Regions from separate parts of the Parageobacillus galactosidasius genome, predicted to be linked through region 2. Evidence: riboswitches for the same ligand, from Rfam matches in the RefSeq annotation. Region 2 holds a riboswitch; each other region holds the start of a gene.

Region 1 (5,757 bases), 460 kb from region 2:
GGGCATTCGCATCGCAAAAGTAAATGGCGAAAAAGTCGGAATCGGGACGATGTTTTTACGGTCCGTTGTCGGCGGACTTGTTTATGGGTTAACGCTTGGCATCGCTCTCATTATTAGCACCATTATGGTGGCAGCGCGCGAAGATAAACGTTCTATTCATGATTTTATTGCCGGAACGTATGTGACGACAGAGAAACCAGCATAATTGGATATTGATCATAAAGAACGGGTGTCTAAGAAGGAGATGCCCGTTTTTTTATGGTGAATTACAGGAACGCTTGTTTGTGTATTCATACTTTTTCATTTTCCCCCATATCATGCAATATGGGGGGGATGTTCATGCAATTTTACTATGGCCAGCAAATGCCGCTGCGTATTTTAGACGAAGCGGAATTTTGGAAACATCAAGAAGAGGAGCATACGGTCGTTATTCGCGAGCTTGTTAGCGGTTTAGAGCCGGCTTATGTCGAAGCGTTGAAAAAATGGGAAGAGGCGCTTTCTGCAACACATCAGCAAGTAGTGCGTTTTATTGAATCGGTCGTTCGCGCAGGATATTACGTTCCTTATCAGCTTTACCAGCAAGTGTTGCAGCTAGTGTCTCATTGCTTGCAGCAAAGTCTTGATTTTATTAAGCTGTGTCAACAAATAAAAACGGAAAGCAAAGCAGTGAGCAAAAATCCAACGGCAAAAGTAGTGCTGAACCATATTATTCGTGAGTCAGAATATTTTATTGGCATCGCGCAATTGTTATTATACGGAAAATAAGGAAAATGCCTATTCGTTTCGGATAGGCATTTTATGTGTTTGAAAAAGAGCAGAGTAAGTAGTAATGAAAAAGGGTAACGGTTTGTTTTATGTTTTGTAATATTATACTAGAAATATAAAAAAGAGGTGAATATATCCGATATAATTAATAGTAAGATTCTTTAATATTAGAAAAAAGGTGGGAAAAAGGTTGTCGCTGCATAGTTATATTTTACGCACGATGTTCATTGTCATACCTGGCACCGCTCTCATCGGCCTTGGTGTATGTATGGCGAATGGCATTAGCGGCGCGGCGTTTTGGTGGACGCTTGTTGCGACTATATTATTTGGGGCTGTAGTCGGAGTCGTTTCTGCGATATTAAACTATCGTCGATTTATTGCCCCGATCGCTATTATCAATCAGCATTTAGATAAGATGACCAATGGAGATTTATCGGCGCGTGTTCCTATGGATGAAGTGAGACAGTTAAAACCGATTGCCGTTTCGCTCAATAAAATGGCCCAAGCGTGGCAAGAAGTCATCGCCAACGTTCAACGCCATTCCGATGAGATGACGCAATTTTCCGGACAGTTAACCGCCATTGCGGAACAGACGACGAAAGCAACGGAGCAAATTGCGTCAACAATGGAGATAATTGCCTCAAGTTCGGAACAGCAAGTCAAAACGGCGCAAGAAACGTCGTCAGCGATGAACGATATCTCCGATACGCTTATGCAGGTGGCTGCGAATACGAAGTGCGTGTCTACGAACGTAAATGAAACATCGGCAAAAGCGCAATCGGGAAAACAGTCGATTTCGCAAATGGAAGAGCAGATGCAGTTTATTTATGACCATGTCCAATCACTTGGACAAGTTATTAAAGCGCTTGGAGAGCGTTCGAATGAAATCGGCCAGATTACGCAGGTGATTACAGGAATTGCTTCGCAAACGAATTTACTTGCCTTAAATGCGGCGATTGAGGCGGCAAGGGCTGGAGAACAAGGAAAAGGGTTCGCCGTTGTGGCGGATGAAGTTCGCAAATTGGCGGAACAGTCTGCTCAATCCGCACAGCAAATTTCGCAGCTGATCGGCTATATCCAAGAAGAAACGGAAAAAGCGATCGAATCGATGGAAACCGTAGTTAGCGAAGTATCGCAAGGGCTTGATGTTGTGCAAACGGCTGGACAGTCGTTTGAACAAATCCGCCAATCCATCGGCGAAGTCAATGCCCAAATCGAACAAGTATCCACAGCGATCGAGCAAATGACAGAAAACGTGCAACGGGTGGCCGCTTCCATTGGACATATGACGGAGATTGTGGAACAAACTTCTTCTGGATCAGCGAATGTTTCGGCGGCAACACAAGAACAAATGGCATCGATGGAGGAAATTGCTTCATCGGCATCATCGTTAAGCAAAATGGCAGAAAATATGCAAACAATGTTAAAACGGTTCACCGTATAAGGAAGCGTATTTACATTGCTTTATAAGTATGTTAATATTAAGAAAAATTAAATAAGTTTGTCGCTTATCTACTAGGGGAGTCCAATAGCTTGGACTGAGAAAAGAACGCGCTTAAGTTCTTTGACCCTTTGAACCTGATCTGGGTTATACCAGCGTAGGGAAGTAGATAGCGGGAGTGTATGCGTTTGTTGCGTACGTTTCGCTATTTGCGTTCCGTCGGGTTCTCTTAGAGAACCCGATTTTTATTTCCGCATATATTCTCCTATCTCCGCCCCGCGTTTTGGTGTAACTTCAGGTCCTCACTATTATTTTAAGGAGGTGTAGACCTGGTTACTAAAATCGTTGTCGTGTACTGACCGATGGAAGGAATGGTGCACGACAGATGCCGTCGCTGACAAGCGATCCACGGGGTGTCTTTCACAGCGGGTGAATGACAAGGGAAATTCCCTTCCTGATGGAACTCAGGTGTTTCCTGAGCGGCAAGCAGTTTTGCTGGTTCCATCGCGATGAGTCGATTTTTATAGATTTTAGTAACTAGGAGGAGTTACATGCAAAACATCAAATCTTTTATGCAATTTCCTGAGAGTAAAAAGGTGTATGTCGAAGGTTCAAGACCGGATATTCGTGTTCCGATGAGAGAAATTACGTTAAGTCCAACAAAGACAGAAACAGGAATCATCGAAAATGAACCTGTTCGTGTTTATGACACAAGCGGTCCTTACACCGATCCTGATTTTCAGCCGGACATTCAAAAAGGATTGCCGCCGCTAAGAAAACGCTGGATTTTAGAAAGGGGCGACGTTGAAGAATACGAGGGGCGTCCAGTGAAACCGGAAGATAACGGATTCCGTAATGGGAAGCAATCAGAGATTACTCTGCCTTTCGAGAGAAAACCGCTGCGCGCAAAAAAAGGAAAAACTGTGACGCAAATGCATTACGCAAAACGAGGGATTATTACGCCGGAGATGGAATTTGTTGCGATTCGCGAAAATATAGATCCGGAAATCGTGCGTCAAGAAGTTGCCGCAGGCAGAGCGATTATTCCTTCGAATATTAACCATCCGGAAAGTGAACCGATGATTATTGGGAGTCGTTTTCATGTAAAAATTAACGCGAATATTGGCAATTCCGCAGTCACATCATCCATTGAAGAAGAAGTCGAAAAAATGCTTTGGGCGGTGCGCTGGGGAGCAGACACGATTATGGACTTATCGACGGGAAAACACATTCATGCGACACGAGAATATATTATTCGCAATTCCCCTGTACCTGTCGGGACGGTTCCGATTTATCAAGCGCTTGAAAAAGTGAACGGCGTCGTCGAAGACTTAACGTGGGAAATTTACCGTGATACGCTCATCGAACAAGCGGAACAAGGGGTGGACTATTTTACGATTCACGCGGGGGTGCTGCTTCGTTACATACCGATGACGGTAAACCGAACGACTGGCATTGTTTCACGCGGCGGCTCGATTATGGCGCAATGGTGTTTAGCCCACCATGAAGAAAACTTCTTATACACGCATTTTGAAGAAATATGCGAGATTTTGAAAACGTACGATATTGCAGTATCGCTTGGAGACGGGCTGCGCCCAGGCTCGATTGCCGATGCGAATGACGAAGCGCAGTTTGCTGAATTGGAGACGCTCGGAGAATTAACAGAAATCGCTTGGAAGCATGATGTGCAAGTGATGATTGAAGGACCAGGGCATGTGCCGATGCATAAAATTAAGGAAAATGTCGATAAGCAAATCGAAATTTGCAAAGGTGCGCCGTTTTACACATTAGGACCGCTTACGACCGATATCGCGCCGGGATATGACCACATTACATCCGCGATCGGAGCAGCGATCATTGGCGCGTACGGAACGGCGATGCTTTGTTACGTGACGCCAAAAGAGCATTTAGGGTTGCCGAATAAAGATGATGTGCGCGAAGGAGTGATCGCTTATAAAATCGCAGCACACGCGGCCGATTTAGCAAAAGGGCACCCGGGAGCGCAACGGCGGGATGACGCGTTATCAAAAGCGCGCTTTGAGTTTCGTTGGAACGATCAGTTCAACCTTTCGCTTGATCCAGATCGAGCTCGGGAATATCATGATGAAACATTGCCGGCGGAAGGGGCGAAAGTCGCGCACTTTTGTTCGATGTGCGGGCCGAAGTTTTGCTCGATGAAAATTTCACATGAGCTGCAAAAAACGGTGAGGGAAGAAGGGATGAAACAAAAAGCGAAGGAGTTTGTCGAAAATGGCTCATCTCTCTATCGATGATGTTCAAGAATTGCAAAAGGAAATTGCCGAATTGAAGGAGAAAATTCTTAAATTGGAACAGCAAATTGCCCATATTCAAAAAAATTGCCAGCATTCATTTTTTGAGACACCGTTTATGCGAAAATGTGTCAAATGCCATTATATAGAGATTTTATATTATTAAGGGGATTGTCAAATATATAGCTAATTCATCTCCCGTTTTGCAGGACGGAAATCGGGAAATGAATTAGCCTTTTTATTTTTGTTTTTAGTCATTTCTTTTAAGTTTTTTTATATATATTTCATGAAAAAGTTTATTTGATTGGTTGCGGCGGGATATGGTGCATGATGGATAACAATAAAAAATGTCTAGTGATTATTTACAATCAGATTTTTATTTTGGAGGGAAACTATATATGACCAAATTTCCCAATTATACAAAAACAATTTTTATTGATGGACAATGGTTGGAAGCACATAATGGCAACACGCTTCCTGTTCAAAATCCCGCCACGTTAGAAACGATTACGGAAGTTTCATACGGCGATGAAGTGGAAGCGGAACAAGCGGTGCGCGCAGCCAGCCAAGCATTTCGAAAATGGTCGGCAAAAACAGCAAGAGAACGGTCGCAATTGTTATATGCCGCGTATGAAAAAATGCTGGAACATAAAGAAGAACTTGCTTCCATTTTGACAACAGAGCAAGGAAAACCGTTAAAAGAGGCAAGGGCAGAAATTGATTCAGCGGCAAGTTACTTTCTTTGGTATGCCGAGGAAGCGAATCGCCTGTATGGAGAAATTATTCCTTCGTCCAATAAACATAAACGGCTAATGGTCATTCCGCAGCCGATCGGCGTTGTCGCTGCCATTACTCCGTGGAATTTCCCGGCTTCGATGATTACAAGAAAGCTAGCGCCAGCACTTGCGGCAGGGTGCACCGTTGTATTAAAACCGGCTCCAGAAACGCCGTTAACCGCTTATCAGATTGTAAAAATATTAGAAGAAGTAGGGATTCCAAAAGGAGTTGTCAATCTCGTTACTGGCGATGCGGTTTCAATCGGGCAGTGCTGGATGAACCATCCCGATGTGCGGCTGATTACGTTTACCGGTTCGACGGAAGTCGGACGTCTGTTGATGAAAGGAAGCGCGGATCATGTAAAAAAACTTTCTTTAGAACTAGGCGGCCATGCGCCGATTATCGTATTTGATGATGCCGATCTTGATTTGGCAGCCGAGATGACGCTTGCCAGCAAGTTCCGCAACTGCGGGCAAACGTGTATTTGCGCCAACCGCGTATATG
Region 2 (5,757 bases):
AATAGCAGCAAAAACCTCCATGGATAGCCGGTATACAGTATAAATAACAAGAGAAGACCGAACGAAAAATTGATTAAAACATTTGGGTTGTGTACGAATAAAACAACGATAAACAACAAAATGAGCACCATAAGTTTTAAGCTCGGATTCGTATGATGCAACCATGTTTCTCGATAATGAATGTTCCATTTCATCATCTATACCTCCCTACACGGACAGCACAGCCGCTTTGGATGGATGAGGAGAAATCCGTTCATCTTTCACCAGCTGCCCGTCTTCAATCACCCATCTTCTTGTGGCAAAATATTTGACAATGTTCTCATCATGGGTGACCATCATAATCGTTGCTCCTTGCTCGCGATACGATTCCAATAACTCAAGCAGCGCAAACGTATTTTTTGCATCTTGCCCAAACGTTGGTTCATCGAGCAGGAAAATTTGCTGTCCGCTTACGATCGATGCAGCCACACTTAAACGACGCTTTTGTCCCATGGAAAGTTGGTATGGATGCTGATTTTGCTGTTTTCGAAGGTGGAATCTCTGCAGAAATTGTTCGACCGTTTCCGTAATTTCCGCTTCTTCTCGTTTTTCTAAACGAAGCGAATAAGCAATCTCCTCTCGTACAGAATTAGTAACAAACTGAAATTCCGGATTTTGGAAGACAAATGCAATCAAACGATGAAGCTGTTTTAACTGCTTGCTGTCTTTTCCGTATAACTCATACGTCCCGTCTGTGCGAATGAGCTTCATCAGCGCATGCAAGAGCGTACTTTTCCCAGCGCCGTTTTTGCCGGTAATGGCAATCCATTCTCCTGCGCATACGGTCGCTTCTTCCACGCGTATTTTGACATCGCGCAGGCGATAGCCTTGGAACTCGCGAAGGCGGATAATTTCCTCTTGGCGAACATTCACTCGCTGGCGTTGCCGCTTCGCTATATATTCATCCCATACACCGGGATACCAAATTCCTTGTGAAGCAATGATATCTTTGTAATCGGAAAACACCGTTTGCGCTTTATCATCAGCAATGATCTCGCCGTTATCATTAAATAAAATAATCCGATCGACAAAATCGAGTATATGATCGATTTTATGTTCGACAATGATGACCGTTTTATCATGGGCAATTTGTTTCACCGTCCGCCAAATCGCTTCCGTTCCTTCTTCATCAATCATTGCCGTTGGTTCATCCAAAAACAGTACATCTGGATCTAACGCCAATACGGAAGCAAGGGCGAGCCGTTGCTTCATTCCTCCCGATAGTGTATGAATATCGGTATGCGGCTCTACAAAAAGACCAACTGTCTCTAGCAGCTTCTCGATCCGCTCTTTCATCTCTTCGCGCGGCACACCGATATTTTCGAGCGCAAAGGCGATTTCTTCATCGACAAACGGCATGCAAAATTGCGAATCGGGATCTTGGAAGACGTAGCCCCAATTATCGGGAAGCTGCACTCGCTCTGCTTTCATCGGAATATCGATCGAATGCGGAATCAAGCCCGACAGCACTTGCAACAATGTTGATTTTCCGCATCCGGATGGACCGAGCAACAACACTTTTTCTCCTTCGTAAAACGTGATCGATAAATCTTTAAATAACAATGTATCTTTTCCAGGAAATTTCAAGCGCAGCCGTTCAACAGATGCTATCGGTTTCATCGGTTCACACGCCACCTTTTTTAACGATCAAGCGCATCGTAATCTTCTTTCGAAGCCGGGCGCAACATTTGCGTCACACCAGTTTTTTCTAACGCTTTTACTAAAGAAACGGCAAAAACACCGGCAATCACCACTGCGCCAATAAAGCGGGCAATAAGGAATAATGCCAAGTTCCAAGGAGCCAGCGATTCAATATACCCTTTATAAAAATCCATCACAAGCGAGCCAATCGTCGCACCAATCGCCCCTAACGACACGACCAATGCGTCAAACCGTTTATAACGGAACGCAGCAAACACCACTTCCGCCAAAAGCCCTTGAACGACTCCGTAAATAAGCACCTCTAGCCCCCACTCTGAGCCCATAATAAATTCTCCAGAAGAAGCAGCAATTTCCGCTAACAGCGCAACACCTGGCTTGCGGATCAGCAAATATGCCACCGATGCGGCGATAAACCACATGCCGTAAATCAATTGATCAACATGAAACCCAAATGGCTTAACAAAGTAATAGAGAGGTCCCCAAATTTTATAAATGATCCCAAAAACGACAGAAATCACGATTGTCGTTAAAATATCAACGAGCTTCAATCCTTTAGTTGCTGACATGTTCTTTGATCTCCTTTCTTGCTGATGGCCATGTTTCTAAGCGATATGCCATCTCCCAAAATTCGTATTCATATTCACTGCTAATAAGAAAATGCTGTTCCATCCGTTTGCGATCGGATTCGGTGACTGCTTCCGCAATCGCATCCAAACGGGCGATTTGTTCTTCTACTAAGCTGCGAAACCATTCGGAGCTATATGTTCCAATCCATTTCTGATAGATCGGCTCTTTCGGCTTGCAGTCCTTTAGCCTCTCGCCAATCTCATAATAAAGCCAGTAGCACGGCAAAATCGCTGCAATCACATCACCTAAATGCCCTTCGTACGCAGCCCGGTACATATGCGACGTATACGCGTATGCGGTCGGCGCAGGAATAAATGACGCTTTTTCTTCCTCCGTGATCCCAAGCAGCTCGGAAAACGTTTCATGCAAAGATAATTCTGCTTCACATGTGCTTTGGGCATGATGCGCCATGCTCGCGATTGTCTTTGCATCTGGAGACTTCGCTGCCCCAATTGCCTGGACTCTCGCAAAATGGTGCAAATAATACTCATCTTGCATCACATAATAGCGAAAACGAGTAAGGTCTAGCGTTCCTTCCCCTAACTCTCTCACAAAAGGATGGCGAAAGCTTGCCTGCCAGATCGGATCGGCCTTTTTCCGCAATTCCATCGCAAATGACATCTTTATCTCTCCCCCCTCTTTTTATAAAAAATAAACACCACTTCCTTTACGATGCGTAAAGAAAGTGGTGTTGCACACATAGTCGTCGAAAAAACACAGAAAAACCCACGACTGCGCCACTCCACTTCCCTACGCTGGTATTACCCAGATCAGGTTCTAAGGGTCTCAAAGGCACACTTTGATCTCAGCCTTTCTAAAGGCCCCCCTAGTGGATTGCGTCCAATATAAAAAATTTTCCCTTGTTTGAATTTATCATATCACGGTAAATATCATTGTCAACCCTTTTTTTACTATTCCACGATGACTGCTGTACCGTATGCCAAGATTTCCGACGTATTCGCCATAATTGCCGCTGTAGCGACTCTTACGCCGATTACCGCATTTGCTCCTTGGCGTTTCGCCTCGTTTATCATGCGTTCAATCGCAATTTTTCTCGCTTCGTCCATCATTTCGGTATACGCCTTGATTTCTCCGCCGACAATCGTTTTCAGACCAGCCATAATGTCTTTGCCGATATGTTTTGACTGTACCGTATTTCCTTGTACAAATCCGATATACTCTTTTATTTGTTTTCCTGGTACATAGTCCGTCGTTGCGATAATCATCACAATCCCTCTTTTCTTTTCATCTATGCTTATCGTTATTCTGTTTAGAAGAAAATAGTCCTGCCAAATGTCGACAAACTTGCCTGCGTTGCGTCTTTGTCCGCAATTCTGTATCATAGAAAAAGCAAACGACTATATCATAATGGAGTGGAGAACGTGGCAAACGTATTTTTAAAACGAAAGCGAAAAAAACGGCTGGAACAAGGACATCCATGGATTTTCCAAAGCGAAGTCGATTATATTGAAGGAGACTTTGAACCAGGCGATTTTGTGGACGTATATAATCATCAACGCTACTTTTTGGCAAAGGGCTATATTAACCCGAAATCGCAAATCATTGTGCGCGTTTTGACGCAAAATCCTGATGAAGAGCTAAATGAACAATTTTTTGTCGACCGAATCCGCAAAGCATGGGAATATCGTGAGCGAATGATTCCCGGCGTTCGCTCATGCCGCGCTATTTACGGTGAAGCTGACTTTTTACCGGGGCTGATCGTCGATAAATACGAAGACGTGCTTGTCGTTCAAATTCTTTCCCTCGGGATGGAAAAACGGAAAGACTGGATTTTGCGCGGTTTGCTTGAAGTATTTAAGCCAAAAGCGATTTATTTGCGCAATGACGTGTATGTCCGCGAGCTAGAAGGGCTAGAGCAAGAAAAAGGCTTTTGGTATGGCCAGTCGGAAACGGAAGTGCTGATTGAAGAAAACGGCGTCAAATATATCGTCGACATTGAAAACGGGCAAAAGACGGGATTTTTCTTCGACCAAAGACAAAACCGAGCGGCGATTAAACCGCTCATTAACAGCGATACAACAGTGCTCGACTGTTTTACCCATACTGGCTCGTTTATGCTCAATGCGTGCTTATATGGTGCGAAACACGTCACTGCGGTCGATATTTCCGAACACGCCATTGAAACAGCAAAACGCAACGCCGCACTCAATGGCTTTACCAACGTCGATTTTGTCGTCGCCAATGCATTCGATTATTTGCGCGAAGCGGTTCGCGATGGAAAGAAATGGGACGTTGTCATCATTGACCCGCCAGCGTTTGCGAAATCAGCTCAAGCCGTTCCGAAAGCGCTGCGCGGCTATAAAGACATTAACTTAAACGGCTTAAAGCTTGTCAAAGATGGCGGCTTTTTCGTCACAGCGAGCTGCTCGTACCATGTTCACGCTGATTTGTTCCAAGCGATGATCGAAGAAGCGGCGTTTGATGCGAAGAAAATTTTGCGGCAAGTGTACTGGAGCGGCGCCGGCTACGATCATCCAAAGCTGCTTGCTGCCGATGAAGGCGACTATTTAAAATTTGCCATTTATGAAGTGCATTCGCGCAGATAGCTAAATGGTTCCATTTTCTAAACAAAAAAACGCTTAGGACTGTCATACAGTCCTAAGCGTTTTATTTTTTATGCAAAATATATAAGTAAAAGCTAATAGAAATCAACACGGATAGTGCGGCAGTTATATAAATGCTAGAGTAACCGAACCAATGGCCAATTTGCCCAAAAACCATCGCTCCTACTCCGACCCCTAAATCGAAAAAGGCGAAAAAGGTCGCATTTGCCATTCCTTTTCGGTTTTTTGCCGCTTTTTCCACAGACCATGCTTGCAGTGCTGGCTGCACCGTTCCAAACCCTAGCCCGTAAAGAATCGCTGCGATAAACAAAATCGCATTGCTTGGCAGCCAAGCCAACAATAACATTGCAATGAAAATCAGTGCAGCACCTGGTATAAACACCGCCTGATGGCCTTTTCTATCATACAACCGGCCGGCAAACGTTCTTGTTACCATTAACGCAAGCGCATATAGCAAGAAATACCATTGGATTCCTGAAATTCCTTTTTGTGCAGTATATAGCGGCAGAAATGAGGCAATTCCTCCAAATGTCACCGTAAGGAAAAATAGCAAAATTGAAGGCTCTAGCGCGCTTTTTTCATAAATATCCCATTTATTACGCGCTTGCACTTGCGGCTGTCCGATTTTTTTATATGTAATATTCGAAGCAAACAATAGTGACGCCAAACCTAAAACGGCACAAATCAAAAAAAGATGGCGGAATGACAACATTCCGGCGAGCAATAACCCCATAGATGGCCCAAAAGCGAGCGCTAAATTCCCTGATAGTCCATAATACCCCATTCCTTCGCCTCTCCGGCTGGCAGGGATAATGTCCGTGGCAATCGTTCCGGAGGCAGTAGT
Region 3 (5,757 bases), on a different contig from region 2:
GAAAACGCAAATGGCCGCCTATAAATATCCGCGCATCGTCGAATTCCGTTCGTCGCTGCCGATGACATCAAGCGGAAAATTATTGTGGCGGAAATTGCAAGAAGAAGAGTATCAAAAATTAGAAAAAGGGGCAAAAACATGAAAGTGTTTGCATAATCAGCAACATAAGGCCGCTTCCAAAAAGCAAAAGCTGCTTTTTGGAGCGGTCTTTTTTCTATGATAGAAAAGATGCATATTTTTCCTTTTTCGTTAGAAAATAAAGGAAGACATTTTAAAAATGGAGGGGGATGAGGTGCCGACAATAGAAAAGCAACTCCTGTTTTTCTCATTCCTTGCAATCGCCTTGTTTGTATCGCCGTATTTTCTGCTTGGCGAAGATGCGCATATGCGTGTGCATGATAATTTAGATTCCAATATTGCATGGTATAAAGTCGTCACAAAAAGCGGAGAGTTATTTGGTTCGGTTCATGCGGTCATCCCGCAAATTATTAACGGGTTGCCTCGAAATGCGTTCGGTACGGAATTTAGCGGAATCGTTTGGCTTCACGCGCTATTTCCATCCATTTACGCATATGGACTTAGTCAGGCGATTACTCGCGTGTTTGCGTTTATCGGGATGTACTTGCTGTTAAGGAAATATGTTGTTCCAGATGAAAAATGGGTATGGATTCGCATTGGAGCGTCGCTTGCTTTTGCGCTGACACCGTTTTGGCCATCAGGGATGCTTAGCACGCTTGGAATGCCGCTTGCGCTGTGGGCGCTTCTGAACATCCGCGCTGGCGAGCGTTCATGGGTAAACTATCTTGTGCTTACGCTATTGCCGTTTTATTCGAGTCTCGTGCTCGGTTTCTTCTTTTTCCTTAGTGCGATGGGAATATGGTGGCTTGTCGACGTCATTCGCGGGAAAGGATGGAATTGGCGCTTTTTCTTTGCCATTGTGTACATGACGGCCATTTATTTGGCGATTGATTACCGCCTTGTTCATTCGCTGTTATTTTCTGATGAACCGACAAGCCGTGATGAGTATTTTCATGCCCGCTTGCCGCTTTGGCGTGTCATACGTCTAATTTTTAAAAACTATATTCTCGGCCATACGCATGTGATGACGGTACACGGACTGATTATTTTGCCGGTGACGTTAGTGGCGTTGTATATCGTTTGGAAGAAAAAGTTATGGAAGCGGGAAAAGCTATTTGTATTTTTACACGTATTGAATTTTGCGCTGTCGACGTGGTACGCGTTTTGGTTTTATAAAGGCTGGGTCCCGTTAACAGAACGTTTTGATCTTCTGGATAAATTTAATTTTGCCCGCTATCACTTTTTGCGGCCGATGGTCATTTACGTGCTGTTTGCCATTTCCCTTAAAATTTTATGGCAGCAAGGCCATTCATGGAAAAAGGCATGTTTTGCAGCGATTGCCTCTCAGTTAGTCGTTCTCACCGCTTTTAACGAGGAAATTGCGCATCGCAATAAGCCGTCGTTTCGCGAGTTTTATGCGGAAAAGCAATTCCAAGAAATAAAAGAGCACATCGGACTGCCGGTTCACAAATATCGTGTCGCCAGCATCGGCATTCACCCGGCAATCGCGCAATATAACGGATTTTACACATTAGATACGTATAACAATTTTTATCCCCTGTCATATAAACATAAGTTTCGCCAAATTATCGCAAAAGAGCTGGCGAAAAACAAAAAGCTGCGCGAATACTTCGACGAATGGGGCGGACGTTGCTATATTTTTGTCGACGAGTTAGGAAAACATTATATGTTTAACAAGAATTCAAAACGAACGATTAAACATTTACAGCTAAATACGAATGTATTTCGCGAAATGGGCGGCCGTTATATTTTCTCGGCATTGCCGATTGAAAACGCAAAACAAAATCAGCTGACGCTTGAAAAAGTGTTTCATTCCAAAGAATCGGCATGGACGATTTATTTGTACAAGGTGATACCGTAAGGAGGGGTTAACATGAACGAACCAATGCTTACAATTGTTGTGCCGTGTTATAACGAAGAGGAAGTATTGCCGGAAACGATTCGCCAGCTCCGCAATCTGCGGGAGGAGCTGATTGCCGAGCGCCTTGTTTCTCCTGAAAGCACGTTATTATTTGTCGATGACGGAAGCGGTGATGCGACATGGGACATTATTTATAAAGCAAGCTTGCGTTATCCGGAAGTAAAAGGGGTGAAACTTGCGCGCAATGTGGGGCATCAAAACGCGCTGTTAGCGGGGCTGTTTGCTGCGAAAACGCGTTCTGATTGCATCGTTTCGATCGATGCGGATTTGCAAGATGATATTTCCGTCATTCGCGATTTTGTCCAAAAGTTTCATGAAGGATATGAAATTGTGTATGGGGTGCGCAATAAGCGCGATACGGATACGTTTTTTAAACGCCACACTGCTCAATGGTTTTATAAACTGATGAGAGCAATGGGAGTCGATCTCGTTTATAACCATGCCGATTATCGGTTAATGAGCCGGCGGGCGGTAGAGGAACTCGAACGGTTCGAGGAAGTGAATTTGTTTTTGCGCGGAATCGTGCCGCTGCTAGGGTTTCGCTCCACAACCATCTATTATGATCGGAAAGAGCGGTTTGCAGGAAAAACGAAATATCCGCTCAAAAAAATGATCGCGTTTGCCCTTGATGGGATCACTTCGTTTAGCATTACGCCGATTCGCATTATTTCGCTCATTGGATTTGTTTCCTTTTTCGTCAGCTTATTGTTTGGAGTATATTTTCTTCTTTTAAAATTTACCGGCCATACGCAAACAGGCTGGACATCGCTCATTACATCCATTTGGTTTCTCGGCGGCTTGCAGCTTATTGCGTTTGGGTTGATCGGAGAATATATTGGGAAAATTTATAAAGAAACAAAACGGCGCCCCCGATACATTGTCGATCTTGATTTATTTAATTTGCCGATGCCGCAGCCGTGGCACCAATCTCCTTCACTAAGTGAAGGATCAACGATGCCGGAAATTTCAAAACACCGTTCATAATGTGATATTTTTACTTGCAATATGTGAAAAGAAGGAGTAGACTCTTTTGTGAAAAACTATATATTGTTTTGCGGGAGCTTGCGGAAGCAGGCTGAGAGTACGGCTAATTCCGCCGTTGACCGTTCGAACCTGTTTGGGTAATGCCAGCGCAGGGAAAGTGACTGTGGGATTCGTATACACTTTGCTTGCGCGCAAAGTGTTTTTTTATTCGCAAAAAAGGGAGAGGATGGGAAATGAACAACCAAGAAGCGATAAACGCATTGCAAATGGTTAGACAAGCCAATCCGCTTGTACATAACATTACGAATGTGGTCGTAACGAATTTTACGGCAAACGGCCTGCTTGCGTTAGGTGCTTCACCGGTCATGGCGTATGCGAAAGAGGAAGTTGCGGATATGGCAAAAATTGCGGGGGCGCTCGTCTTAAATATCGGAACATTAAATCCAACAGAAGTGGAAGCGATGATCATTGCCGGAAAAGCGGCAAACGAAGCTGGCGTTCCTGTTATTTTCGATCCGGTTGGCGCCGGGGCGACGCCGTATCGCACGGAGACGGCGCGAAACATTGCGAGCGCGGTCCAACTGTCTGTCATTCGCGGCAATGCGGCGGAAATCGCGAATACTATCGGCGAATCGTGGACCATTAAAGGCGTCGATGCGGGAGAAGGCAGCGGGGATGTCGTATCGCTTGCGAAAAAAGCGGCCAAGCAGCTGAAAACAGTAGTCGCCATTACAGGAAAAGAGGATGTTGTAACAGATGGAAATACGACGTATATCATTCGTAACGGGCATCCGTTGTTAACGAAAGTGACCGGAACTGGCTGCTTATTGACATCTGTTATTGGCGCATTTGCGGCTGTAGAGCGGGATGTGTTAAAAGCGGCGGCGGCGGCGCTTGTCATCTATGGAGTTGCCGCGGAAATCGCTGCGAAAAATGCAGGAGACGAAGGACCGGGCAGCTTTCAAATCGCCTTTTTGGACGCGCTTTTCCGCGTAGGAGCGGATGAGATTAGCCGATACGGTCGCATTGAACGAGGAGAATGAAGGGAGAGAAAATCATGGTATATAAAGCGTTAACGATTGCCGGTTCGGACAGCGGCGGCGGTGCTGGGATTCAAGCGGATTTAAAGACATTTCAAGAATTGCGTGTATTTGGGATGTCCGCATTAACAGCGGTAACGGCGCAAAATACACTCGGCGTGCAAGGAGTATACCCATTGTCGCCGGAAGCGGTCGCGCAACAAATTGAATCCGTCGGAACCGATTTAGGAGCGGATGCTGTAAAAACCGGGATGCTGTTTAGTGCGGAAATTATTGAAGTGGTTGCTTCGAAAGTGAAACAATTCGGGTGGGAACGCCTCGTCGTCGATCCGGTCATGATTGCCAAAGGCGGTGCTCCGCTATTGCAAGAAGAGGCGGTCAGCGCATTAAAAACGCATTTGCTTCCGCTTTCGATGGTGGTTACCCCGAACATTCCAGAAGCAGAAGCATTAACCGGCCTTACGATTCGAACGATTGAGGACCGTAAGGAGGCGGCGAAACGTCTGCATGAACTAGGAGTGAAATACGTCGTGATCAAAGGCGGCCACGACGATGATGGAGAAGAAACGGTCGATGTATTATATGACGGAAGTGAATTTTTCTATTTCACAAGCAAGCGAATCGATACAAAACATACGCATGGAACAGGATGCACGTTTGCCGCGGCGATAACGGCAGAGCTCGCAAAAGGAAAAACAGTGCAAGAAGCAGTGCAGACAGCGAAATCGTTTATTCAAGCCGCCATTAGTCATGAATTAGGCATCGGCCACGGTCACGGCCCGACAAATCATTGGGCGTACCGGGAGAAACAAGCGCGGTAGGTGAGTGGAAAGTGGCCCGAATTGCAAGCGAAGTAATGAGAGAACGATTGAAAGTATATTTTATTATGGGAAGTACAAATTGTAAAAAACAGCCATTAGAAGTATTAACAGAAGCGATTGATGGCGGAATTACGCTGTTTCAATTTCGCGAAAAAGGGAGCGGTGCGCTTGTCGGTGAACAAAAATACGAGTTCGCCAGACAGCTGCAAAATATTTGCAAAAAGCGCGGCATACCGTTTATCGTCAATGACGATGTCGAACTAGCGTTAGCTCTTGATGCCGATGGTGTGCATATCGGGCAGGATGATGAAGATGCGCGCATCGTCCGCGAAAAAATCGGCGATAAAATTCTTGGAGTGTCGGCACATAATTTGAAAGAAGCGCAAGCGGCGATCGCTGCTGGTGCCGATTATATCGGAGTTGGACCAATTTATCCAACGAAATCGAAAGAGGATGCGAAGAAAGCGCAAGGCCCTGAGATTATTCGCTTTCTTCGTGGTCAAGGAGTCGATATTCCGCTTGTGGCCATTGGAGGCATTACCGCGGAAAATGCTGGTGAAGTGATGAACGCTGGAGCGGACGGTGTTTCCGTCATTAGCGCGATTGCTTCGGCTGCATCTCCGTTTCTGGCAGCAAAACAACTCGTTCAAACGGTGTTCAACAACGATTGAACTACCCCCACTTACCGGCTAAAGCCGGTGGAAGTGGGGGATTCTTGTTTCCTTTGGCCGTAGTTGCTCAAAGGTCCCAAGAACCCCCTCCGTTCAACGAGAGGAGTAGCCATACAAGATGTCCGAAGTATCCTTTTGGGACGACCAGCTATATGCCTGTGAAAGTACATATAGAAGGTACACCATCTTCCATTCGTATGGCATCCGAAGAACGCATTGCA

Evidence for each region. A riboswitch is a leader RNA that binds a small molecule or an ion and turns the genes downstream of it on or off. The one in region 2 is predicted to bind thiamine pyrophosphate.
Region 1: it holds a riboswitch for thiamine pyrophosphate, as region 2 does, so the genes downstream of both, thiC (phosphomethylpyrimidine synthase ThiC) here and tenA (thiaminase II) in region 2, are expected to answer to the same signal.
Region 3: it holds a riboswitch for thiamine pyrophosphate, as region 2 does, so the genes downstream of both, thiM (hydroxyethylthiazole kinase) here and tenA (thiaminase II) in region 2, are expected to answer to the same signal.

Annotation. Positions count from the first base shown of each region.
Region 1 is NZ_NDYL01000001.1:199,003-204,759, reverse strand. Features, by position in the region: gene B9L23_RS01135 (RDD family protein) at 1-205, shown strand, start outside; gene B9L23_RS01130 (DUF2935 domain-containing protein) at 340-765, shown strand; gene B9L23_RS01125 (methyl-accepting chemotaxis protein) at 956-2,209, shown strand; TPP riboswitch at 2,273-2,387, shown strand; gene thiC (phosphomethylpyrimidine synthase ThiC) at 2,758-4,479, shown strand; gene B9L23_RS01115 (hypothetical protein) at 4,457-4,642, shown strand; gene B9L23_RS01110 (NAD-dependent succinate-semialdehyde dehydrogenase) at 4,875-5,757, shown strand, end outside.
Region 2 is NZ_NDYL01000001.1:661,440-667,196, reverse strand. Features, by position in the region: gene B9L23_RS03615 (energy-coupling factor transporter transmembrane component T family protein) at 1-194, opposite strand, end outside; gene B9L23_RS03610 (ABC transporter ATP-binding protein) at 208-1,659, opposite strand; gene B9L23_RS03605 (ECF transporter S component) at 1,680-2,267, opposite strand; gene tenA (thiaminase II) at 2,254-2,949, opposite strand; TPP riboswitch at 3,059-3,166, opposite strand; gene B9L23_RS03595 (YbjQ family protein) at 3,240-3,554, opposite strand; gene B9L23_RS03590 (class I SAM-dependent rRNA methyltransferase) at 3,711-4,895, shown strand; gene B9L23_RS03585 (MFS transporter) at 4,957-5,757, opposite strand, start outside.
Region 3 is NZ_NDYL01000002.1:563,318-569,074, reverse strand. Features, by position in the region: gene B9L23_RS12280 (long-chain fatty acid--CoA ligase) at 1-142, shown strand, start outside; gene B9L23_RS12275 (DUF6044 family protein) at 293-1,960, shown strand; gene B9L23_RS12270 (glycosyltransferase family 2 protein) at 1,973-3,004, shown strand; TPP riboswitch at 3,065-3,176, shown strand; gene thiM (hydroxyethylthiazole kinase) at 3,238-4,047, shown strand; gene thiD (bifunctional hydroxymethylpyrimidine kinase/phosphomethylpyrimidine kinase) at 4,062-4,865, shown strand; gene thiE (thiamine phosphate synthase) at 4,877-5,536, shown strand.